Regions from separate parts of the Dactylosporangium thailandense genome, predicted to be linked through region 2. Evidence: predicted binding sites of a transcription regulator. Region 2 holds the regulator's gene; each other region holds the start of a gene.
What was found. Region 2 encodes HrcA, which represses chaperone genes, less so after heat shock. Its sites were predicted from a motif close to GGTTNGCACNCTCNNNNNGAGNGTGCNAACC; they were not measured.

Region 1 (3,241 bases), 610 kb from region 2:
TGGTGGCCGAGGAGCGCCGGCAGCGCAACTCCGAGCAGAGCGTCGCCTTCTACGTCAACGACATCGTGGAGTGGCTGCGCTGGCTCAACGACCGCCTCACCTACGAGATGTGCCGCGACACCGGGCGGCACCTGCTCGGCCAGCTCGGCCTGCGCTCGCCCGAGGCGCTGGCCGACGACACGCTCAGCGACCTCCAGCGGCGCCTGGGGCATCCGCTGGTCTGAGGAGTATGGCCGCGGGCTGGTGGTTGACGCGGGTGAGCGCCAGGACGGCGCTTTCCGTCCCCTGGAGCCTGAGCTGCCGGCGCAGGTCCTCCACGTCGTGAGCCGAGCCGCGCTTGAGGATCTGCAGGGCGCCGATGTTCCTGTCTCGCAGCGCCGTGCGCAGCTTCTTGAGCGCGATCGGCAGCGTTTCGGTTATTTCATAGCATTTGGCGAATGCTGTGGATATGGGTGATGTAGTGGTTATGTAGGCTATGGACGCGTCCAGCAGCGTGCCGTCCAGCGTCTCGGCCAGCTCGGCGATCAAGTGCGAGCGCACCACGGCGCCGTCGGGGTCGTAGAGGTACGAGCCGATGGGCCCGACCGGGGCTTTCCGGTCGCCGGTGCCGGTGATGTGCGCGACTTGCCCGCCTCGGAGCAGTGTCGCCCGCCGTGGGACCTCGGCCAGGGGCCCGCACCAGGCGGCCGCCTCGACCACGTCCCCGTCGACCGACACCCACTCGCCCTCCGCGCCCTCCGGCAGCAGCGCGTGATCGATCCCCGGCGCGAGCTTGAGCACCGTGAGCGGGACCCGGCCCGGGAGCGCGGTGACGAAGTCCCACGGCGGCGAGTACGCCCGCGGGTCGAACACCCGCCGCCCGCCCGACGTGCGCCGGGCCGGGTCGCAGAACACCGCCTCGACCGCGACCAGCGGGGTCTCGGTCGCGTCGCGCGCCTCGACGAGCACCTGGTCGGCGAGCCCGAGGGCCTGGACGTTGGCCCGGGCGACGGCGGCCGTGGCGGGGTCGGCGTCCACGGCCAGCACGCGCATCCCGGCCCGGGCGAACGCGATGGTGTCCGCGCCGATCCCGCAGCCCAGGTCGGCCACCCGGGTCGCGCCGGCCGCGGCCAGCCGTTCGGCCCTTCTCCGCGCGACCGTGGCGCGGGTCGCCTGCTCCAGTCCGGCCCGGGTGAAGAACATGACGGCGGCATCGGTACCGAACTTCGCCGCCGCCTTCCGCCGCAGCGCGACCTGGGTCAGCGCCGCCGCGGCGAGCTCGGGCGGCAGGCCCCGCGCGCGCAGGGCCGAGGCCGCGGCCAGCGGATCGCCGTCGGGCAGCTCGGACGCGGCCGCCAGCGCGTCCCGCCCGGCCGCCGTGAACAGGGGCTGCACATCCTCGGGGCGCACGTGATCCTTCAAGTCCGGGGTGATTTCGTGGCGTGTCTGGCACTCTAGTTGACGGAGTGCTAGCCACCGGCATAACCTCCGAGTTAGCACTCTCCTGCCGAGGGTGCCAGACATACCCGGCCGGGGCCGGCACCCGCGACGACGGCTTCACCGGGCACTCGATTAGCAAGCTCGATACCCCAGGAGGGTATGCCCGTGACTACCGCGACGCAGGTTGCGATCAAGCCGCTCGAGGACCGCATCCTGGTCCAGGCCAACGAGGCTGAGACGACCACCGCCTCGGGCATCGTCATTCCGGACACCGCGAAGGAGAAGCCCCAGGAGGGCACCGTCATCGCGGTGGGCCCGGGTCGCATCGACGACAAGGGCAACCGGGTGCCGATCGACGTCAAGGTCGGCGACACCGTCATCTACTCGAAGTACGGCGGCACCGAGGTCAAGTACGCCGGCTCGGAGTACCTCGTGCTCTCGGCCCGCGACGTCCTCGCTGTCATCGAGAAGTGACCGTTTTTCACTAGAAGCAGTGGCCACCGCCCCGGACCCGTGCGAACAGGCGCGAGGCAGCCGGGGCGGTGTCGCTTTGAAGGGAATCCACACGCATGGCGAAGATCCTGAGCTTCTCCGACGAGGCGCGCCACCTTCTGGAGCACGGCGTCAACCACCTGGCCGACACGGTCAAGGTCACGCTCGGCCCCCGCGGGCGCAACGTCGTCCTGGACAAGAAGTTCGGCGCCCCGACCATCACCAACGACGGCGTGACGATCGCCAAGGAGATCGAGCTCGCCAACCCCTACGAGAACCTCGGCGCGCAGCTGGTCAAAGAGGTCGCCACCAAGACCAACGACGTCGCGGGTGACGGCACCACCACCGCCACCGTCCTGGCCCAGGCGCTCGTCCGCGAGGGTCTGCGCAACGTGGCCGCCGGCGCCAACCCGGCCGGCGTGAAGCGCGGCATCGACCAGGCCGCGGCCGCGATCGTCAAGGCCCTCAAGGACAAGGCCACCGCGGTCGACAGCCACACCGAGATCGCGCAGGTCGCCACCATCTCCGCCCAGGACGCCACCATCGGCGACCTGATCGCCTCGGCCATGGAGCGCGTCGGCCGCGACGGCGTCATCACGGTGGAGGAGGGCTCGATGCTGACCACCGAGCTCGACGTCACCGAGGGCATGCAGTTCGACAAGGGCTTCGTCTCCCCGCACTTCGTCACCGACGGCGAGGCGCAGGAGGCGGTCCTCGAGGACGCCTACGTCCTCATCACCACGCAGAAGATCTCCGCCATCGAGGAGCTCCTGCCGCTGCTGGAGAAGATCGTCCAGAACAGCAAGCCGCTGCTGATCATCGCCGAGGACGTCGAGGGCCAGGCCCTGTCGACCCTCGTGGTGAACGCCATCCGCAAGACCTTCAAGGTCGTCGCGGTCAAGGCCCCCGGCTTCGGCGAGCGCCGCAAGGCCATGCTGCAGGACATCTCGATCCTGACCGGCGCCGAGCTCGTCGCGCCCGAGCTGGGCTACAAGCTCGAGAACACCGGTCTCGAGCAGCTCGGCACCGCCCGCCGCGTGGTGGTCACCAAGGACCTGACCACGATCGTGGACGGCGGCGGCGAGCAGTCCGAGGTCAGCGGGCGCGTCGACCAGCTCCGCAAGGAGGTCGAGGCCTCCGACAGCGACTGGGACAAGGAGAAGCTGAACGAGCGCATCGCCAAGCTCTCCGGTGGCGTCGCGGTCGTCAAGGCCGGCGCCGCGACCGAGATCGAGATGAAGGAGCGCAAGCACCGCATCGAGGACGCCATCTCGGCGACCAAGGCCGCGGTGCAGGAGGGCATCGTCCCCGGCGGCGGCGCGGCCCTCGC
Region 2 (3,241 bases):
GCGGACGGCCTGCCGCTGGAGGTGCTCGACGCCGCCGGGCTCGCGGGCGCGCGCGACTGCCTCGCCGACGGGCAGCTGGACCCGGACGCGTTCGCGGCGGGCCGCGCGGTGCTCACGCTGCGTGGCCGTCTGCTGGCCGATGGCGTGGCCCGGGCGCTGACGTAAGCAGGGGCGGCCCGATGGGCCGCCCCTCCTGGAAGCTGGGTCCTACTTGATGAAGCGGAACGTCATCGGGTAGCGGTACAGCTCCCCGTTGTTCGCCTTCATGCCGCCGAGGATGGCGAAGACGATGATGACGATCCACACCAGGAACGGCAGGAAGAACAGGATCCCGAACGAGCAGATCGAGACGATGACCGCCACGATCATGGCGATGCCCCACGTGATCTGGAAGTTCAGGGCCTCGTTCGCGTGGGCCTTGACGGTCGGCGACTCGTTGCCCTTCGCCAGGAGCGCGACGAGCGGGGCGATGAAGCCGACGACGATTCCGCCGAAGTGGGCGATGAGCGCCCACGTCTTCTCGTCGCTGTTGGCGTAGCCGGCCGGCGCGCCGGGCTGCCCGTAGGCGCCGGGCTGCTGGTAACCGGGCTGCTGGTACCCACCCGGCTGCTGGTAGCCGCCGGGCTGCTGCTGATAGCCGGGCTGCTGGTAACCCGGCTGCTGGTAGCCGGACTGGTCGTACCCGGCGCCCGACGTGGGCGGGGTGCCATAGGCCCCGCCGCCGCTCGACGGCGGCGGAGCGTACCCACCACCCGACACGGGCGGCTGGGGCGGGTACCCGGAGTTGGGGTCCGACGGCATGCCGTATTCCCCGGGGCGAGGTGGTTCACTCATGGGGGCCACGGTAGGTGCATCGATCAAGTGGCGCCAGCGACACGACATGACTTCTTTTGGACAAGTTTTACCCAGTACAGCGGCCGTGGCGTCTATCGTGCGCCAAACGATCATCGCGTGCCCCCGCGCGACTGACGTAGACTGGCACTCACGAGTTGGGAGTGCCAGTCCTCGAGGAGGTGCCATGGGCCTTGACGAGCGGAAGCTCGAAGTGCTTCGCGCCATCGTCGAGGACTACGTCGCCACCCAGGAACCGGTCGGGAGCAAGTCGCTCGTCGAACGGCACAACCTGCGGGTCTCCCCGGCGACCGTCCGCAACGACATGGCGGTGCTGGAGGAGGAGGGATATATCCGACAGCCGCACACCAGTGCGGGCCGGGTGCCCACCGACGCCGGCTACCGGCTCTTCGTCGACAAGCTCTCCCGGGTCAAGCCGCTGAGCCAGGCCGAGCGCCGGGCCATCGAGCGGTTCCTGATCGGGGCGGTCGACCTCGACGACGTGGTCCACCGCACCGTGCGGCTGCTCGCGCAGCTCACCCGGCAGGTGGCCGTGGTGCAGTATCCCAGCCTGTCGCGGGCGAGCGTGCGGCACTTCGAGCTGGTGCCGATCTCCACGACGCGGCTCATGGTGGTGATGATCGCCGAGACCGGCCGCGTCGAGCAGCGCCTGGTCGACCTCCCGGGGCCGATCCTGGCCGACGACGTCACCGAGCTGCGCCGCATGATCAACGAGAAGCTGGTCGGCAAGCGGCTGGCGGACACGCCTCCGCTCGTGGTGGCCCTCGTCGAGGAGACCGCGCCGAGCCTGCGGCCGCCGATGACGGCGCTGTCGACCGTCCTGCTGGAGACGCTGGTCGAGCGGTCCGAGGAGCGCATCGCGCTCGCCGGCACCGCCAACCTGGCCCGCGGCGGCCTGCTGGACTTCCAGGGCTCGCTGCGCCCGATCCTCGAGGCGCTCGAGGAGGAGGTCATCCTGCTCAAGCTCTTCGGCGAGGTCGAGCCCAGCATGACCCGGGTGCGCATCGGCGACGAGAACGAGATCGAGGACCTGCGGACCGCGTCGATCGTGGCCACCGGCTACGGACCGGGCACCATGGTGGTCGGGGGGATGGGCGTGCTCGGGCCGACCCGCATGGACTACCCCGCGAACATCGCGACCGTGCGGGCCGTGGCACGCTACGTCGGCGACCTGCTGGCACAGAGTTGACATCTATCTCAGGGGCATAGGACTCAGTGGCGAAGGACTATTACGGGATTCTCGGCGTCAAGCGGGACTCCACAGCCGATGAGATCAAGCGGGCCTACCGGCGGTTGGCCCGCGAGTTCCACCCGGACGTCAATCCCGACCCGGCGGCACAGGAGAAGTTCAAGGAGATCAACGCGGCCTACGAGGTCCTGTCCGACCCGCGCAAGCGGGAGATGGTCGATCTCGGCGGCGACCCGCTCGCGCCCAGCGGTGGCGGGGGCGGCCCGGCCGGCGGGGCGTTCGTGGGCTTCCAGGACATCATGGACGCTTTCTTCGGCACCCAGTCCGCCCGCGGGCCCCGCCCGCGCGTGCGTCCGGGCGCCGACGCGATCCTGCGGCTCGACCTCGACCTGCACGAGACCGCGTTCGGCGTCGAGGCCCCGATCCAGGTCGACACCGCGATCGTCTGCGGCACCTGCCAGGGGGCCGGCACCGCGGCGGGCACCCACCCGCAGACCTGCGAGATCTGCCAGGGCCGCGGCGAGGTCCAGTCGGTCCAGCGCACGTTCCTCGGCCAGGTCGTCTCGGCCCGCCCCTGCTCGGCCTGCCAGGGCTTCGGCACCGTGATCCCGCACCCGTGCGCGACCTGCGGCGGCGACGGCCGGGTCCGCACCCGCCGCTCGCTCACCGTCAAGATCCCGTCGGGCGTCGAGGACGGCATGCGCATCCGCCTCGCCCAGCAGGGCGAGGTCGGCCCCGGCGGCGGCCCGCCCGGCGACCTCTACGTCGAGATCCACGAGCGCCCGCACGACGTGTACTCGCGCAAGGACGACGACCTGCACTGCCGCGTCACCGTGCCGATGACCGCGGCGGCGCTCGGCACCCGGCTGACCATCAAGACCCTCGACGGCGAGGAGACGGTCGACGTGAAGGCCGGCACCCAGCCGACCTCCACGCTGCGCATCCGCGGCAAGGGCGTGCCCCACCTGCGCGGCGCCGGTCGCGGCGATCTCTACGTCCACCTGGACGTGCGCACGCCGACACGCCTCGAGCCGGAGCAGGAGCGCCTGCTGCGCGAGTTCGCCCGCAGCCGGGGCGAGGAGGTCGCCGAGCTGTCGAAGCAGGGCGGCTTCTTCTCGCGGATGCGCGACGCGTTCAACGGGCACGCGTGAGCGGTCCGGAGCGGAGCGGAGGGGCCGCTCACCAGGGGCACAGGTTTGG
Region 3 (3,241 bases), 2.0 Mb from region 2:
CGAACACGTGCGCGCCGTGGCGGGCGTGGACGCGGTCGGCCTGGGCGGCGACTTCGACGGCACCGAGATCGTGCCCGAGGGCCTGCCGGACGTGTCGGCGTATCCGGCCCTGCTGGCCGAGCTGTCCGAGCGCGGCTGGTCGGAACCGGACCTGCGGAAGCTGGCCTGGGACAACACCATGCGAGTCTTCAAGGCCACCTGCGGCTGAGGACAGCAAAGCGGGCCGGCCCCCAAGGGGAGCCGGCCCGCGTTGTTGGAGCTGGTGGACTCAGAAGTCCATGTCGCCGCCGCCGGGCGCGGCCGGCGCCTTCTCCTTCTCCGGCTTGTCCGCCACCACGGCCTCCGTGGTGAGGAACAGCGCCGCGATGGAGGCGGCGTTCTGCAGCGCGGAGCGCGTCACCTTGGCCGGGTCGATGATGCCCTCGGCGAGCAGGTTGACGTACTCGCCGCTGGCGGCGTTGAGACCGTGGCCGGCCTCCAGGTTGCGCACGCGCTCGACGACGACGCCGCCCTCGAGGCCCGCGTTCACCGCGATCTGACGCAGCGGGGCGTCGAGCGCGACCTTGACGATGTTCGCGCCGGTGGCCTCGTCGCCGACGAGGTCCAGCTTGTCGAACGCGGTCTTGCCGGCCTGCACGAGGGCCACGCCACCGCCGGGCACGATGCCCTCCTCGACGGCCGCCTTCGCGTTGCGCACGGCGTCCTCGATGCGGTGCTTGCGCTCCTTGAGCTCGACCTCGGTGGCCGCGCCGACCTTGATGACCGCAACGCCGCCGGCCAGCTTGGCCAGGCGCTCCTGCAGCTTCTCGCGGTCGTAGTCCGAGTCGCTCTTCTCGATCTCGGCGCGGATCTCGGCGACCCGGCCGTTGATCGCCTCGGCGTCACCGGCACCGTCGACGATGGTGGTCTCGTCCCGGCTCACCACGACCTTGCGGGCGCGGCCGAGCAGACCCAGGTCGGCGTTCTCGATCTTGAGGCCGAGGGTCTCGCTGATGACCTGGCCACCGGTGAGGATGCCGATGTCGGCGAGCATCGCCTTGCGGCGGTCACCGAAGCCGGGAGCCTTGACGGCGACCGACTTGAACGTGCCGCGGATCTTGTTCACGACGAGGGTCGCCAGGGCCTCGGCCTCGACGTCCTCGGCGATGATCGCGAGCGGCTTGCCCGCCTGCATGACCTTCTCCAGCACCGGGAGGAGGTCCTTCACGGCGGAGATCTTCGACTCGACGATCAGGATGTAGGGGTCGTCGAGGACGGCCTCCATCCGGTCGCTGTCGGTCGCGAAGTAGGGCGAGATGTAGCCCTTGTCGAAGCGCATGCCCTCGGTGAGCTCGAGCTCGAGGCCGAAGGTGTTGCTCTCCTCGACGGTGATGACGCCTTCCTTGCCGACCTTGTCCATCGCCTCGGCGATGATCTCGCCGACGGTGCTGTCACCGGCGGAGATGGAGGCGGTGGAGGCGATCTGCTCCTTGGTCTCCACGTCCTTGGCGAGGTTGGCCAGCTCGTCGGCGACGGAGGCGACAGCCGCCTCGATGCCGCGCTTGAGGGCCATCGGGTTCGCGCCGGCCGCGACGTTGCGCAGGCCCTCGCGGACCAGCGCCTGCGCGAGCACGGTGGCCGTCGTCGTGCCGTCACCGGCGACGTCGTCGGTCTTCTTCGCGACCTCCTTGACCAGCTCAGCGCCGATCTTCTCGTACGGGTCCTCGAGCTCGATCTCCTTGGCGATGCTCACACCATCGTTGGTGATGGTGGGGGCGCCCCACTTCTTCTCGAGCACGACGTTGCGGCCCTTAGGGCCGAGGGTCACCTTGACGGCGTCGGCGAGCTGGTTCATGCCCCGCTCGAGACCGCGGCGCGCCTCTTCGTCGAACGCGATAATCTTGGCCATTCGGCGTTGTCCTCCTGGACACTCACGATTCGCCACGACCCCGTGGGGCCGGCGGCTCACCGCCTGCTTTCGCACCTTCGAGGACCCAGGCGGGATCCCCGGCGGTCGGGCCGGATGAGCCCGCGACGACCAGCCTCAGGTGGTTGCCCACCAGAGGACTGCACCGTCCCGACCTTGGCACTCACCGGTTGGGAGTGCCAAGTCCTTGTTTAGCACTCTGGCCCGTCGAGTGCAAGCAATCAGGCAAGCCCGCCAGGTGAACCGGCGGAGGAGGCCCGGCGGGCGCTGAGCCGCACCTCATCGACCAGTTCCGCGGTGCGCAGCGTGGCCGGATCCGGCTCGTGGCGGCCCTCGCGCACCTGCGCCGCGAAGGCCTCGAACGCGCGCCGGAACTGGTCGTCGGCGGGCAGCCGCTCCTCGTGCTCGCCCTGGGCGTCCGTGATACGCACCACTGGCTCGAGGCCGGCCGGGGCGGTGAACGCCCGGTCGAGCAGGAGCCGGCCGGTGGAGCCCCAGGCCGTGTACCACGACCCGTACGCGTGCTCCAGCCCGAACCGGACCCCGACCATCACCCCGCCGGCCGAGACCAGCAGCGCGCTGCCGCCCACGTCGACCCCCGTGCCCGGGTCCTCGCGCAGGCAGGCGCCGACGAGCTCCAGCTCGCCGAAGAGGTCCTGGGCGGCCCGGATCGGGTACACCCCGAGGTCGAGCAGCGCCCCGCCGCCGAGCTGCGGGGAGTACCGGACGTCGGTCGAGGGCAGCGGCGGGATGCAGAACACGGCGTCGAACGAGCGCGGCTCGCCGATCCGCCCGGCGGCCAGCAGCTCCCGGACCGCCCGGTGCTGGGCGTGGTGCGGGAAGACGAAGTTCTCCCGCAGCACCAGCCCGCGCGCCGCGGCCAGCTCCACCAGCTCGCGGGTGTCCGCGGCCGAGGTGGTCAGCGGCTTCTCGGCGAGCACGTGCTTGCCGGCCTCGAGCGCGGCCCGCGTCCACTCGTGGTGCAGGCCGGTCGGCACCGCGAGGTACACGGCGTCGACGCCGGGGTGGGCGAGCAGCTCCTCGTAGCCGACCGGCTCGCCGCCGAACTCGGCGGCGTACCGGGCCGCCTTGTCCTTGTCCCGGCTGGCGACCGCCGCCACGACGGTGCCCGGGCACGCGACCAGGGCCGGCAGCGCCTTGCGCTTGGCGATGCCGCCGCAGCCCAGCACGCCGACCCGCAGCGGGGCGCTCACCAGGCCCCCCGCAGACCGGTCACGAGCGTGCGGGCCTGCACGTTGACGTAGTGGCTGTGCCGCAGCAGGTCGGCGAGCTGGTCCAGGGTCATCCAGCGGTGGTCAGGCGTCTCCTCGATCT

Region 1: groES (co-chaperone GroES) is a predicted target of HrcA. The motif match lies at 1,471-1,501, and genes of this name have one in related genera.
Region 3: groL (chaperonin GroEL) is a predicted target of HrcA. The motif match lies at 2,061-2,091, and genes of this name have one in related genera.

Annotation. Positions count from the first base shown of each region.
Region 1 covers NZ_AP029195.1:10,675,042-10,678,282, forward strand. The annotation lists gene AC6JBM_RS47775 (hypothetical protein) at 1-224, shown strand, start outside; gene AC6JBM_RS47780 (class I SAM-dependent methyltransferase) at 184-1,389, opposite strand; gene groES (co-chaperone GroES) at 1,585-1,893, shown strand; gene groL (chaperonin GroEL) at 1,989-3,241, shown strand, end outside.
Region 2 covers NZ_AP029195.1:11,282,033-11,285,273, forward strand. The annotation lists gene hemW (radical SAM family heme chaperone HemW) at 1-165, shown strand, start outside; gene AC6JBM_RS50610 (DUF4870 domain-containing protein) at 208-834, opposite strand; gene hrcA (heat-inducible transcriptional repressor HrcA) at 1,019-2,041, shown strand; gene dnaJ (molecular chaperone DnaJ) at 2,068-3,192, shown strand.
Region 3 covers NZ_AP029195.1:9,292,263-9,295,503, forward strand. The annotation lists gene AC6JBM_RS41355 (dipeptidase) at 1-208, shown strand, start outside; gene groL (chaperonin GroEL) at 269-1,888, opposite strand; gene AC6JBM_RS41365 (Gfo/Idh/MocA family protein) at 2,128-3,120, opposite strand; gene AC6JBM_RS41370 (NDP-hexose 2,3-dehydratase family protein) at 3,117-3,241, opposite strand, start outside.